One region of the Glaciecola sp. SC05 genome, then DNA from elsewhere that is predicted to be linked to it. Evidence: predicted binding sites of a transcription regulator. Region 1 holds the regulator's gene; the other holds the start of a gene.
The links. The regulator FNR, encoded in region 1, switches genes on or off when oxygen is low (the NO sensors DNR and NnrR bind a similar motif). The targets are predictions, from matches to a motif close to TTGATCTAGATCAA.
Positions count from the first base shown of each region.

Region 1 (5,803 bases):
AAGTCCATTGGTTACGAGTCACTGCCATTTCAGGCTGATAATCATGAAGCATCGTTTAAAAAAGAACAAAAAGCATACTTAAAAAAGTTAGGCCTCGCGGGCATAATGACGATGCAAGTAATGATGTTGGCCATGGGCCAATACTTTGATATTTTTGGTAATATCGACCCCGAAGCCATTGCTTATTTTAATGCGGTCAGCCTCCTGTTAACCACCCCCGTTGTGCTGTACTCCGGCAGTATTTTTTATGTGAGCGCCATCAAAGCCCTTATGGCGAAAGGCGTGAACATGGACGTTCCGATTACCATTGCCATTGTTGCTACTTATATAGCCGGAGTATTAGCGGTCAATAAAAATACCGGTGAAGTGTATTTCGAATCAATCTGCATGTTTGTATTTTTCTTACTGATCAGTCGCTATTTGGAGCATCGTGCGCGCCATCGAGCCTCAGAAATATCGTCAAATATGTTAAAACTAATTCCGGTAACAGCCGCGCGCTGGGAAAACTCCGAATGGGTCACCGTATTAGCAAAACAACTAGCTACCGGCGATAAAGTGTTGGTCAAGGCCGGCGAATCTATCCCGATTGATGGGATCGTATTAGAGGGCAGTTCAACTGCCGACGAGTCTATGCTGACTGGCGAATTTGAGCCAGTACGTAAGCGCGCAAACGATAAAGTGTTTGCCGGCTCTGTGAATCAACAGGGCAGTATTACTATTGAGGTCACAAGCAGTCTCAAATACGCGATGATGAATCAAATACTGCGTTTACAAGAAGCGGCCATGGGCAGTAAGCCCAAAATTGCCCTTATCGCCGATAAACTGTCTCGATATTTTGTTAGTGTAGTGCTGCTAGTAAGCGCCCTAACCTATTGGTATTGGTGGTCACAAAACGACCCGCATGCATTTTGGATTACGATTTCAGTATTGATTGCGACTTGTCCATGTGCCTTAGGATTAGCCACCCCATCTGCTTTGACCTGTGCAATGGCAAAACTTAATAAATTAGGAATATTGCTAAAACGCTCCGACGCGCTAGAACAAGTCACGCATGCCACCGATATTGTGTTTGATAAAACAGGCACCCTTACACAAGGCGCATTTTCTATTAGCCAACAGTGGCTCTCCACTTCGCCTAAGCGCATCAATCCGCCGCTAGGTGGCGAAGGTAAGTCTAACAATCCCCCTCATAATTACTTATTGGCTTTAGCCAGTTTTTTAGAAACTCGCTCGGAGCATCCAATAGCTAAAGCATTTACCGAACCCTTTGCTGAGTTTGGTTTCAATATCGAGCAGTATCAGATAGAAATTGGCAAAGGAATATCGGCTACAGTCAACGCTCATCAATGTTATATAGGGTCTAAAAAGTTTGTACTGAGCCAAACTGGTCAACAAGATACGTCTGAATGGGAGGGCGCGAATGTGTTGCTGGCTATCGAGCATCAAGTTGTTGCGGCCTTTTGGCTTACTGACACAATAAAAGACGACGTGAAACAAGTATTAGCTAACATTAAACAGTTCAATTTGAGTATTCTAAGTGGTGATGCACAGGTGAATGTCAGTCATATTGCAGAGCAGCTCAATATTCCCAATGCCATTGGCGCCTGTCCACCCGAAGCGAAACTCGCCTATATTAAACAGCAACAGGCACTAGGTAAGTCGATGATAATGCTTGGTGACGGCATTAATGATGCACCTGTATTGGCCGCCGCTGACGTATCTATTGCGGTAGGCAATGCATCTGATTTAGCCAAGAATGCCGCCGATATTGTCTTGCTCAATACCAAGTTAACCGCGCTTAATGACGTGCTGACGATGGCAGCGCGGACTAAACGAAAAATCAAACAGAACATTGCGTGGGCGCTCGGCTATAACATATCAGTGTTACCATTTGCCGTTATGGGCGTATTAACTCCTTGGCAGGCAGCTTTAGGGATGTCCTTAAGTTCAATAATAGTGGTATATAATTCCACTCGTTTAATGCGATAATACTGCGATGAGTATCATATTTGTTTTAATCCCACTGGCCATCATTATTGTATCTATTGCAATTGGAGTGTTTTTTTGGGCGGTAAAATCCAATCAATTTGACGATCTAGAACGTCAGGGCTACAGCATCTTATTTGATGACGACATTAAAAAATCTGATGTTGATGTGGCTGTAAAAGCAGAGCCAGAGCAAGGCCAAGCCTCCAGCGGAGCAGACATAGCAGCAAAACCCCAAAAACAGAATACCCTCAAGTCTACTGAGTCAAATGACTGAAATTGGCCTGCTATCAGCATTTTTGATGGGCTTAGCTGGCGGTGTTCATTGCATCGGCATGTGCGGAGGCATAGCAAGCGCATTTACGTTTGCAATCCCTAAACAAGCATCACCGAGTTTCTATATTGTTGCCTACAATGTCGGCCGGATTTTGTCCTATAGCGTGGCTGGCGCATTCACAGGTTATCTAGGGGCTATCGCCAGTAGCAGTATGACTACGACTTTACCTATTCTAACCTTGGTCAGTGCGTCGTTTTTGATTCTTCTAGCTCTTTATATTAGTAACTGGTGGAAAGGTTTGTCGTATTTTGAGCGGATCGGCGGTCATCTGTGGCGTAAAATACAGCCACTGTCAAAAAAGCTGTTACCTTTTAAACATCCGGGCTATGCCCTCGCTTACGGCATGGTTTGGGGCTGGCTTCCCTGTGGGCTAGTTTACACCGCATTAACTTGGTCATTAGCTTCGGGAAGCGCATTAAACGGTGCGTTGTTTATGCTGCTATTTGGACTAGGCACCTTTCCAGCGCTGATTGCTACAAGCCTGGGAGCCAGCTTTTTAGTGCCATTACTGCAACATAAGTTAACGAGAAATATTATAGCCATTAGTCTAATTCTTTTCGCATTTGTTTTGATTTTGCCAATAATTCAAGGTATAACATGATCTAAATATTTATAAGGAGTGTAGCGATGGGCAATAGTGCCGAGCTCTCCATCCACTGCCAAAGTTGCAGTTTTAGCCACCTTTGTTTACCGGTAAGTCTAAGCAAGACTGAATTAGAAAGCCTTGACGATATTATCGAACGTAAGCGCCCTCTTCATAAGCACGACAAACTTGTCAAAGCTGGTCAGGTCTTTCATTCCCTATATGCAGTGCGTTCTGGCTCATTTAAGTCATACATTAGTGATAAAGACGGCGTTGAACAAATTACGGGCTTTCATTTTCCCGGCGACATTATCGGTTTTGATGCTTTAAAAGACAATATGCATCAAAGCTACTCCCAAGCTCTTGAAACGGCGATGGTGTGTGAATTGCCCTACGACACATTAGACGCAGTATCTGAGCGTTACCCTGCATTACGTAAACAAATCATGCGTTTCATGAGTGCTGAAATCAAACACGACCATGATCTGATGATGCTGTTAAGTAAACGCAGCGCTGAAGAGCGCTTGTTGCATTTCATTAACGATTTATCGAAACGCTTTGACGAACGCGGTTACTCAGCCAAACAGTTTAATCTATCGATGACCCGTAACGAAATTGGCAATTATTTGGGTTTAACCGTCGAAACTATAAGTCGCTTGCTCACCCGCTTTCAAAAAGAGGGTTTAATTAAAGTAGATGGCAAACTCATTAGCATAGTGGATTTTGATGGTGTCAGGCAGCGTATGCCTGAAAGTGAAATGTCTTTTTCGGCATCTAATTAACTTTTTAACCCTTCATTGATCTAACACAAGGTGGCGGCATGCAGATGCTGACCACCTTTTTTATTGTGTTTTATACTAAGATCAACAAACCCTAGAGCTATAACCATCAGTGGAGAGCACATATGTTTAACTGTTCACGAATTTTAGTGGTATTTGACCCCTATCATGATGTTCAACCGGCTTTTGACAGAGCCTGTTTCCTAGCCAATAAACTGCATGCAAATATTCTGTTAGTCAGCTGTATTTATGATGAAACCTACGATATGACGAACTTTCTGAGCACTGACCAACGCGTGGATATGAAGGCCGCATTGATGAATGGTCAAGTTAAGGCCATGAATCAGTATATAAACAAATGTGGGGCGGTGAATGTAGAGATTAAATCAGTTTGGCATAAATCGCTATATCGCGGGATCATTGATACCGCAACTCACGAACACTGTGATTTAATTGTAAAAAGTTGCAAAGAACACAATAAAATCGCTCAAAAAATATTTACTCCGAATGATTGGCATCTGCTGCGCTTCAGCCCCATGAATGTATTGATGGTTAAAAACCACGACTGGCCTGAAAACGGCAACATAGTGGCTGCTATCAGCATAGATACAAATGACAAAGTGCATAATCTATTAAGTGAGCGAGTCACTCAGATCAGCGCAGATTTATCACAACTGGTAAAGGGTAGCTTACATTTAGCCAACACTTTTGCCGGCGCACCTATGCATGTTGCGATAGAGGTACCAAGTTTTAACGCTCAGGCATACAACCTTGATATCCAAGCAAAACATGAGAAAGAAGTGAAGGCAATTGCCAAACTGCACAAATTACCAGATCAAAATATACATGTTAGCGAAGGCTTACCTGAAGATGTTGTGCCCGGCCTTTGTGATAAGCTCGATGCAGAGTTACTAGTTTTGGGTTCAGTTGGCCGCAGAGGAATTTCAGCAGCCCTGTTAGGCAATACTGCGGAACATATTATAGATAGAGTCAACTGTGACACGCTAGTGATAAAGCCGCAGGTTCAATGAATTGGATATTTGACCACGCTGACTAGCTTTCTATCGATTTGCGCGCAATATTCACGCATGCAGTAGATGAAAAAACGCCGCAAATTTCGTATACTTGCGGCGTTTTCATTTTACTCAATGTTTTTAATACGGATAAAGCACAGACTATGTCAGTTAAGCCAAAAGCTACATACAATTTTAATAAACTGCAAAAGCGGCTTCGTCGTGAAGTGGGCAAAGCCATCGCCGATTTCAATATGATTGAAGACGGTGACCGCATCATGGTTTGCTTGTCAGGCGGCAAAGACAGTTACACTATGCTCGACATACTGCTTTATCTGCAGCGTATTGCTCCCATTCAGTTTTCGATTATTGCGGTCAATTTAGACCAAAAGCAACCGGGCTTCCCGGAGCACATTTTGCCTAATTATTTAAGTGAACTAGGCGTAGATTTTGAAATAGTGGAAGAGGACACCTACTCCATCGTATTAGACAAAGTCCCTGAAGGCAAAACAACCTGCTCACTTTGCTCGCGGCTGCGCAGAGGCATTTTATATAAGACCTCTAAAACTCTTGGAGCCACCAAAATTGCTTTGGGCCATCACCGTGATGATATGATTGAAACCTTATTTTTAAATATGTTCTATGGCGGAAAAATAAAGTCGATGCCGCCAAAACTGTTAAGTGATAACGGCGAGCATATGGTTATAAGACCGCTCGCATATTGCAAAGAGGTCGACATTGAGCGCTATTCACAAAACATGGCATTTCCGATTATTCCTTGTAACTTATGTGGTTCACAAGAAAACTTACAGCGCAAAAATATTAAAATGATGCTGCAAGACTGGCAGAAGCGCTTTCCAGGGCGCATTGAATCAATGTTCAGCGCCATGCAGAATATCGTGCCATCTCATATGCTAGATCATCAGCAGTTTGACTTTAAAAGTCTTGATACCAACACCATATTGTCTGGAGAAGGTGATATCGCATTTGATAAAGTCGACGTTCCAAAGTATTTCTCAGTGGACGAGCCCAGCGCCACTATTATTGAACTAAAATAAATCCATCAAATAAGGAGTTGTTGTGAAGATTGGCTTAGCGTTAGGCG
Region 1 is NZ_JBGIYY010000002.1:190,340-196,142, reverse strand. Features, by position in the region: gene AB9H30_RS02695 (heavy metal translocating P-type ATPase) at 1-1,989, shown strand, start outside; gene ccoS (cbb3-type cytochrome oxidase assembly protein CcoS) at 1,997-2,263, shown strand; gene AB9H30_RS02685 (sulfite exporter TauE/SafE family protein) at 2,256-2,924, shown strand; gene fnr (fumarate/nitrate reduction transcriptional regulator Fnr) at 2,951-3,688, shown strand; gene uspE (universal stress protein UspE) at 3,811-4,716, shown strand; gene ttcA (tRNA 2-thiocytidine(32) synthetase TtcA) at 4,863-5,756, shown strand; gene rssA (patatin-like phospholipase RssA) at 5,779-5,803, shown strand, end outside.

Region 2 (5,803 bases), on a different contig from region 1:
AGTAGACTAGGCGCAATTTCGGTGCAGTTTATTGGTGTTGTTGCTGTGGCTTTGTTTACCTTTGGCGCCAGCTATTTGGTGATGTTAATCATTAACAAAATAGTGAGTCTGCGGGTATCTGCAGAAGACGAAATTATGGGTTTGAATATCTCAGAGCATAATTTATTAGCCACAAATGCAGATATGATTTCCCAGCTTTCTGAAAATATAAAAACAGGTGATGTACTGAGTAAAATTGCGGTTGATACGAGCTCTGAATCCTTTGAGGTAGCCAAAAGGTACAACGAAATAGTGGATATGTTTGATGGACTTAATTCCACAAAACAAGAAGCTCTTGAAAATGCGGTATATCATGCTAGTCATGATTCGCTTACTAGCTTGTTGAATCGCTATGCGCTCAACAAAGCACTCGAAAAAGAACATATCTTAGCAAAACAGTTTGATGAGGCTTGCTGTATCGCGTTGATTGACATTGATAGGTTCAAATCTGTAAACGATACATATGGCCATGATGTTGGCGACAAAGCAATTCAGCATGTAGCGTCTATTTTAAGTCGACGTGCATCCTTAAGTGACATTGTTGCTCGCGCTGGTGGTGAAGAGTTTTGTATTATTATGCCGAAAACAACATTAGAAGAGGGCGCATCTAGAATAGAAAAACTGCGTAAACAGCTTGAGTTACTCCCACTTGTAGGCGAGGACTATCATATCCAGATGACCATCAGCGCAGGTGTTGCATTGATGGATGCTAGCTCTACAACTGGCCACACTATGAAATATGCTGACAACGCCTTGTATGCAGCAAAAGAAGCTGGGCGCAATAGAATCGTAGTGCATACTGAAAATTCTCAAAGTAGTCGTCCAAGGTAACAAAAGTGAGTCGTTAGTCTTCAAACACACAGTTCTTGGCGTACTCTTTAGCTTCATTAATACTCCAATCTGCTTTTGATTTTTCTTCCATATACTCACACCATACTTTGGTGCCGGTGAGCACTGAGCAGCCGTTTAAAGAAATAATTAAGAGGCATGTTGCAAAGACTTTAGCCTTTGTTGAGCTGATAAAATGTGTTGGATATTTCATGGTCACTGCCTTACTAGTTCTGCTTTTAAATATTTGAATAGTTCACGAGATGCAGCCGGCGGTTTGTTCTCTTTTGCTTCTTTAGCTGCGGTGCGCACTAACTGCCGCAATTTTTGTCTATCAAGCTGAGGGTGTTTTTCCATCACTGCCTGCACGCCGTCGTTACCCTCGCGAATCATTTCATCACGAGCTTTTTCAAGCTCATGGAAGATTTTTACGGTATGAGTGTGGTCATTGCGTAGTTTGTCTAAAGCCAGTTTAATGGGCGCTACATCGCGCTGGCGCAGGAGCTTGCCAATGAGCTGTATTTGGCGTCTAAAGCCTTCTTTTTTGCGGTTGATTTTTGCAGCCACTTCTAAAGCGTGCTTGAGCTCGTCGTCTAGAGGTGTTTTTTGAAGCTCACCCTTAGTTAAACCCACGAGTTCGAGGCCTAGCTTTTTGAGTTCTTCAGAAGCGAGTTTAAGCTGCGTTTTGCTTGAAAATTCTTCTGAGCCGTAGTGCTCACCTTTGTCTTCAGAATCAAAAGGGTCAGAATCAAATACGTCGTTATTCATAGGGCGTTTTTTTATATCAATAGTGCTAGACTGGGCGCAATTGTAACAGGGCTGCATTTGAAAACATAATGTTCAGCGCTGTCTTAACATAAGTATTATTTTTAACCGCCATTAATAGTGAAGTGGAGTCTATGCAGGTAGAGCAACAGTTAAGCGAAATTCAAAACATTGTCGAAGAAACCCTTACCCTCGCAAAAAAATTAGGCGCAACTGCGGCTGAAGCAAGTATGTCAAAAGTGCAGGGGATCTCAGTTACTTCGCGCATGCAAGAAGTCGAAACCATCGAGTTTACTAATGATGGCGGTTTGGGAGTATGCGTGTTTGTTGGCAATAAAAAAGGTAATGCATCTACTGCTGACTTAAGCCCTCAGGCCTTGAAATTGACGGTAGAGAAGGCCATTGAAATTGCTAAATATACCAGCGAAGATAAGTGCTCCGGTGTTGCCGATGCTGAAATGATAGCCACCGATATTCCTGACTTAGACTTATATCACCCGCAGGAGCTTGACGCGGAGTTTGCCCTTGCGCAAGCTCTTGAAGCCGAAAAGGCAGGCCTTGAAACAGATTCTCGCATTGTGAATTCGGATGGCGGCAGCTACAACGCAAATTTGGGTGTGCGAGTATATGGTAATACTAACGGCATCAACGCCGGTTATCCTAGCAGCCGATACAGCTTAAGCTGCGTGCTGATTGCCCAGCAAGATGAAGACATGCAGCGTGATTATGCTTACACCGTATCGAGAGAAGCTGACAAGCTAGAGACTCCCGAGTGGGTAGGCAAGCAAGCTGGTTTACAAACGGTTTCTCGACTTGGCGCGCGTAAAATCGACACGGCTAAAGTGCCGGTAATTTTTCATCGCGACATCGCTTCTAGTGTATTTGGACATTTTATTGGTGCGGTAAGTGGTGGCAGCCTATATCGCAAGTCATCGTTCTTACTCGACTCAGTTAATACGCAAATTTTTCCAAGCTGGCTGAGCATTCAAGAACGGCCTCACTTGCTGCGGGGGCTGGCTAGCAGTCCTTTTGATAATGAAGGGGTTCGCACGGTAGATACCGACATTATTAGTGACGGCATATTGCAGCATTACCTGCTGAGCAGCTACTCTGCCCGCAAGTTAGGTTTACAAACTAACGGTCATGCCGGTGGTATTCACAACTGCATTGTTACCGATACTGGTCACTCTGATGAGAATTTACTCCGTGAAATGGGCACTGGCTTATTAGTGACCGAACTCATGGGACAAGGCGTCAATATTGTCAATGGCGACTACAGCAGAGGAGCCGCGGGTTTTTGGGTTGAAAATGGCGTGATCCAATACCCGGTGCATGAAATTACTATCGCGGGTAATTTGAAAGACATGCTCATGAACATTGCTGCGATTGGCAAGCAAAGAGAAGTAAGAGGCGCCTTGCAAACGGGCTCAGTATTAATTAGCGAAATGCAAATAGCAGGTAACTAAGAATCGAATGCTTGTCGCGCGCGGACGAGTGCTCAATTTATCAAAATCGCTAGGCATCGCAGAAGGCAGCTTGTGCACACTAAAAGGTAAATTGCTAGCGACTGCTGCCGCAACCTGTCTTATCGAGTATATTTACGGGGTAAATTGATCGACAAACTAACAAGTGTCTTAACTAACTGATTCAGATCAAATTACTCAACACCAATTGTTGGCATAGTGTAGTTAACCAAGGCGTTTTTAGTTACCGTTTTTTATAGCTAATTATTCAGGCCTCCGGTTGTTTCCTTTTCACTATCTACCCATTGAGGTGAAGCACTATGTCATTAGAAAAACACAGTTTGTTAAAAGAGTTTCCAGATCATCATCACACCATTCGTCATTTAAAAATGCACGATGCCCATTTTGCTAAGTTGTTTGATCAATATCATGAAATTGATCATGAAGTATTTAGCATTGAACGGGGTGATAAAGCAACGTCGGATAATTATTTAGAAGAACAAAAGGTGAAACGCGTACATCTAAAAGACACCTTGTTTGATTTAGTAAAAAAAGAAGAAGCCGCGCAGTAACCATGCAATGATGCCAATAAAATAAAGACACAAAAAAAGCGCAGTTGCTTAAAACAATGCGCTTTTTTGTTATCTAAAATGTTAGTTGCTAATCAACGGCACCACAAAAACGATAACCTTCACCATGAATGGTAACAATTAACTCTTCATCATTCGGCTCAGATTCAAAATGCTTGCGAATGCGACGTATAGTTACGTCTACCGTGCGATCATTTGGGCGCAATTCACGGCCAGTCATTTCCATAATCAACTGTTCGCGGGTAAGAATTTTACCAGGATTGCTCAAAAACAAATGCAAGGCTCTGAACTCACTGCGCGGCAATCTAAACTCATTACCAGCGGCAGATATTAAGCTGCGGCTGTCGCCATCAAGTGTCCATCCGTTAAACTTGACCTTGCTAGGTAAGTCGTCGTCTTCAGCAGAATTACTTGTGCGAGAGAGTAAGTTACGCGCACGAATAGTCAGTTCGCGTGGGTTAAATGGCTTGGTTAAATAATCATCCGCACCTATTTCGAGACCCAAAATACGGTCGACATCATTGTCGCGGCCAGTTAGGAAGATAATTCCCACGTTTTTGCGGTCGCGCACTTCACGCGCCAAAATTAATCCGTTTTTCCCGGGTAAATTGATATCCAGAATGCACAAATTAATATTGTTATTCTCAAAATGGTAATGCATTTCTTCACCGTTTTCAGCTTCAAAAACATTATACCCTTCAGCTTCAAATAAACTTTTAAGGGTGGTGCGAGTTACCACTTCATCTTCTACTATTAATATATTTGGCGTTTGCATTGTTTTACACTGTTCTCATTAGCAATTGAAGCAGGCGGCAGTTACGATGCCCATCTCAATATTGCCTAAGTTTATGCTGTAATGCGTCATGTCTGGCTGATTACAGCGAAAATAAGCGTGTTCCATTACTTATTACCAGATTCCTGTCACAGTATTTCAAAAAAGTCATCATTTTAAAAGTAACTTTTTTGTCAATCCACGTAATTTGTTGTATAAAAACCTAATAAAAAACAAGAAGATTGTCTTAACACGATGTTTATTACCGATAAGTTGTAAATAAACAACAGCTGCAGATTACCTTCCAATAAGACTAAAATCTAGGTCGTACCGCGTTTAGCTGGTATAAACCTGTTCATACTCTTTGGCTGCTTGCTGCCATGTAAACCGTTTTTGCATAGCTCTTGTTTGCATTTGCTGTAATAACTTAGGTTGTTCTTTAGTCAATAACAATACACGACGTAAACAGCTCAATAGCGCTTCTGAAGATGGATCTAAAAATACAAAACCATTTCCCTCTGCGTCTGAAGCGTCTATTACGGTATCGGCTAAACCACCTACACTTCTGACAACGGGCAAGGTTCCATATGCAAGACTGTACATTTGGTTTAAGCCACAGGGCTCAAATTCTGAAGGCATTAAAAAGAAATCGCTGCCGGCTTCAATTAAGTGTGCCCACTCTGGAGAAAATGCTTCGATGAAGGCAAATTGTTCAGGATATTGTTTTGCAAGTTCTTTTAATTCGGCGGTAATGCTCACATCGCCAGTTCCCATGATCACAAGCTGTACTTTATGCTCAAAGAGCTCGGCCAACATCGGCATGAGATAGGCAAAGCCTTTTTGCTGTGTTGCTCGGCAAACCATGCCAAATAGTGGAACCGTTTTTAATGCTTTTAATTTGGATTTTTTCTGCAGCGCGACTTTGCATTTTTCTTTACCGGTCATGTTGCTCAACGAAAAATTGTGTGGAATCAGTGGGTCGTTGCTGGGGTCCCATTGTGTGTAGTCACAGCCATTCAATACACCGGTTACTTTGTACGGTGCTTGATTGATAACATCAAAGATCCCATGGCTGCCAACCATGCTCTTAATTTCTTGGGCATACGTTGGGCTAACGGGGCAGACCTTATCGGCATAGCTAATGCCGGTTTTGAGTAGATTTAGGTAGCCGTTATCGGTATTGACCTGTGAATGCGAAAAATCATCCAGTATAGGCACTCTGGATAGGGCGCAAACTCCCTGAAAAGCTGCATTGTGAATAGTGATCACCGTTTTCGATTTGGCAAAAAATTGGTCATCAGCTATGACTGCATGACGGGCGATAAAGTCGCTTTTTACAAAATAGT
Region 2 is NZ_JBGIYY010000006.1:93,274-99,076, reverse strand. Features, by position in the region: gene AB9H30_RS07290 (diguanylate cyclase) at 1-870, shown strand, start outside; gene AB9H30_RS07285 (DUF3012 domain-containing protein) at 884-1,081, opposite strand; gene yjgA (ribosome biogenesis factor YjgA) at 1,084-1,635, opposite strand; gene pmbA (metalloprotease PmbA) at 1,767-3,098, shown strand; gene AB9H30_RS07270 (YdcH family protein) at 3,416-3,667, shown strand; gene arcA (two-component system response regulator ArcA) at 3,756-4,460, opposite strand; gene AB9H30_RS07260 (glycogen synthase) at 4,794-5,803, opposite strand, start outside.
Region 2: AB9H30_RS07270 (YdcH family protein) is a predicted target of FNR. The motif match lies at 3,275-3,288, and genes of this name have one in related genera.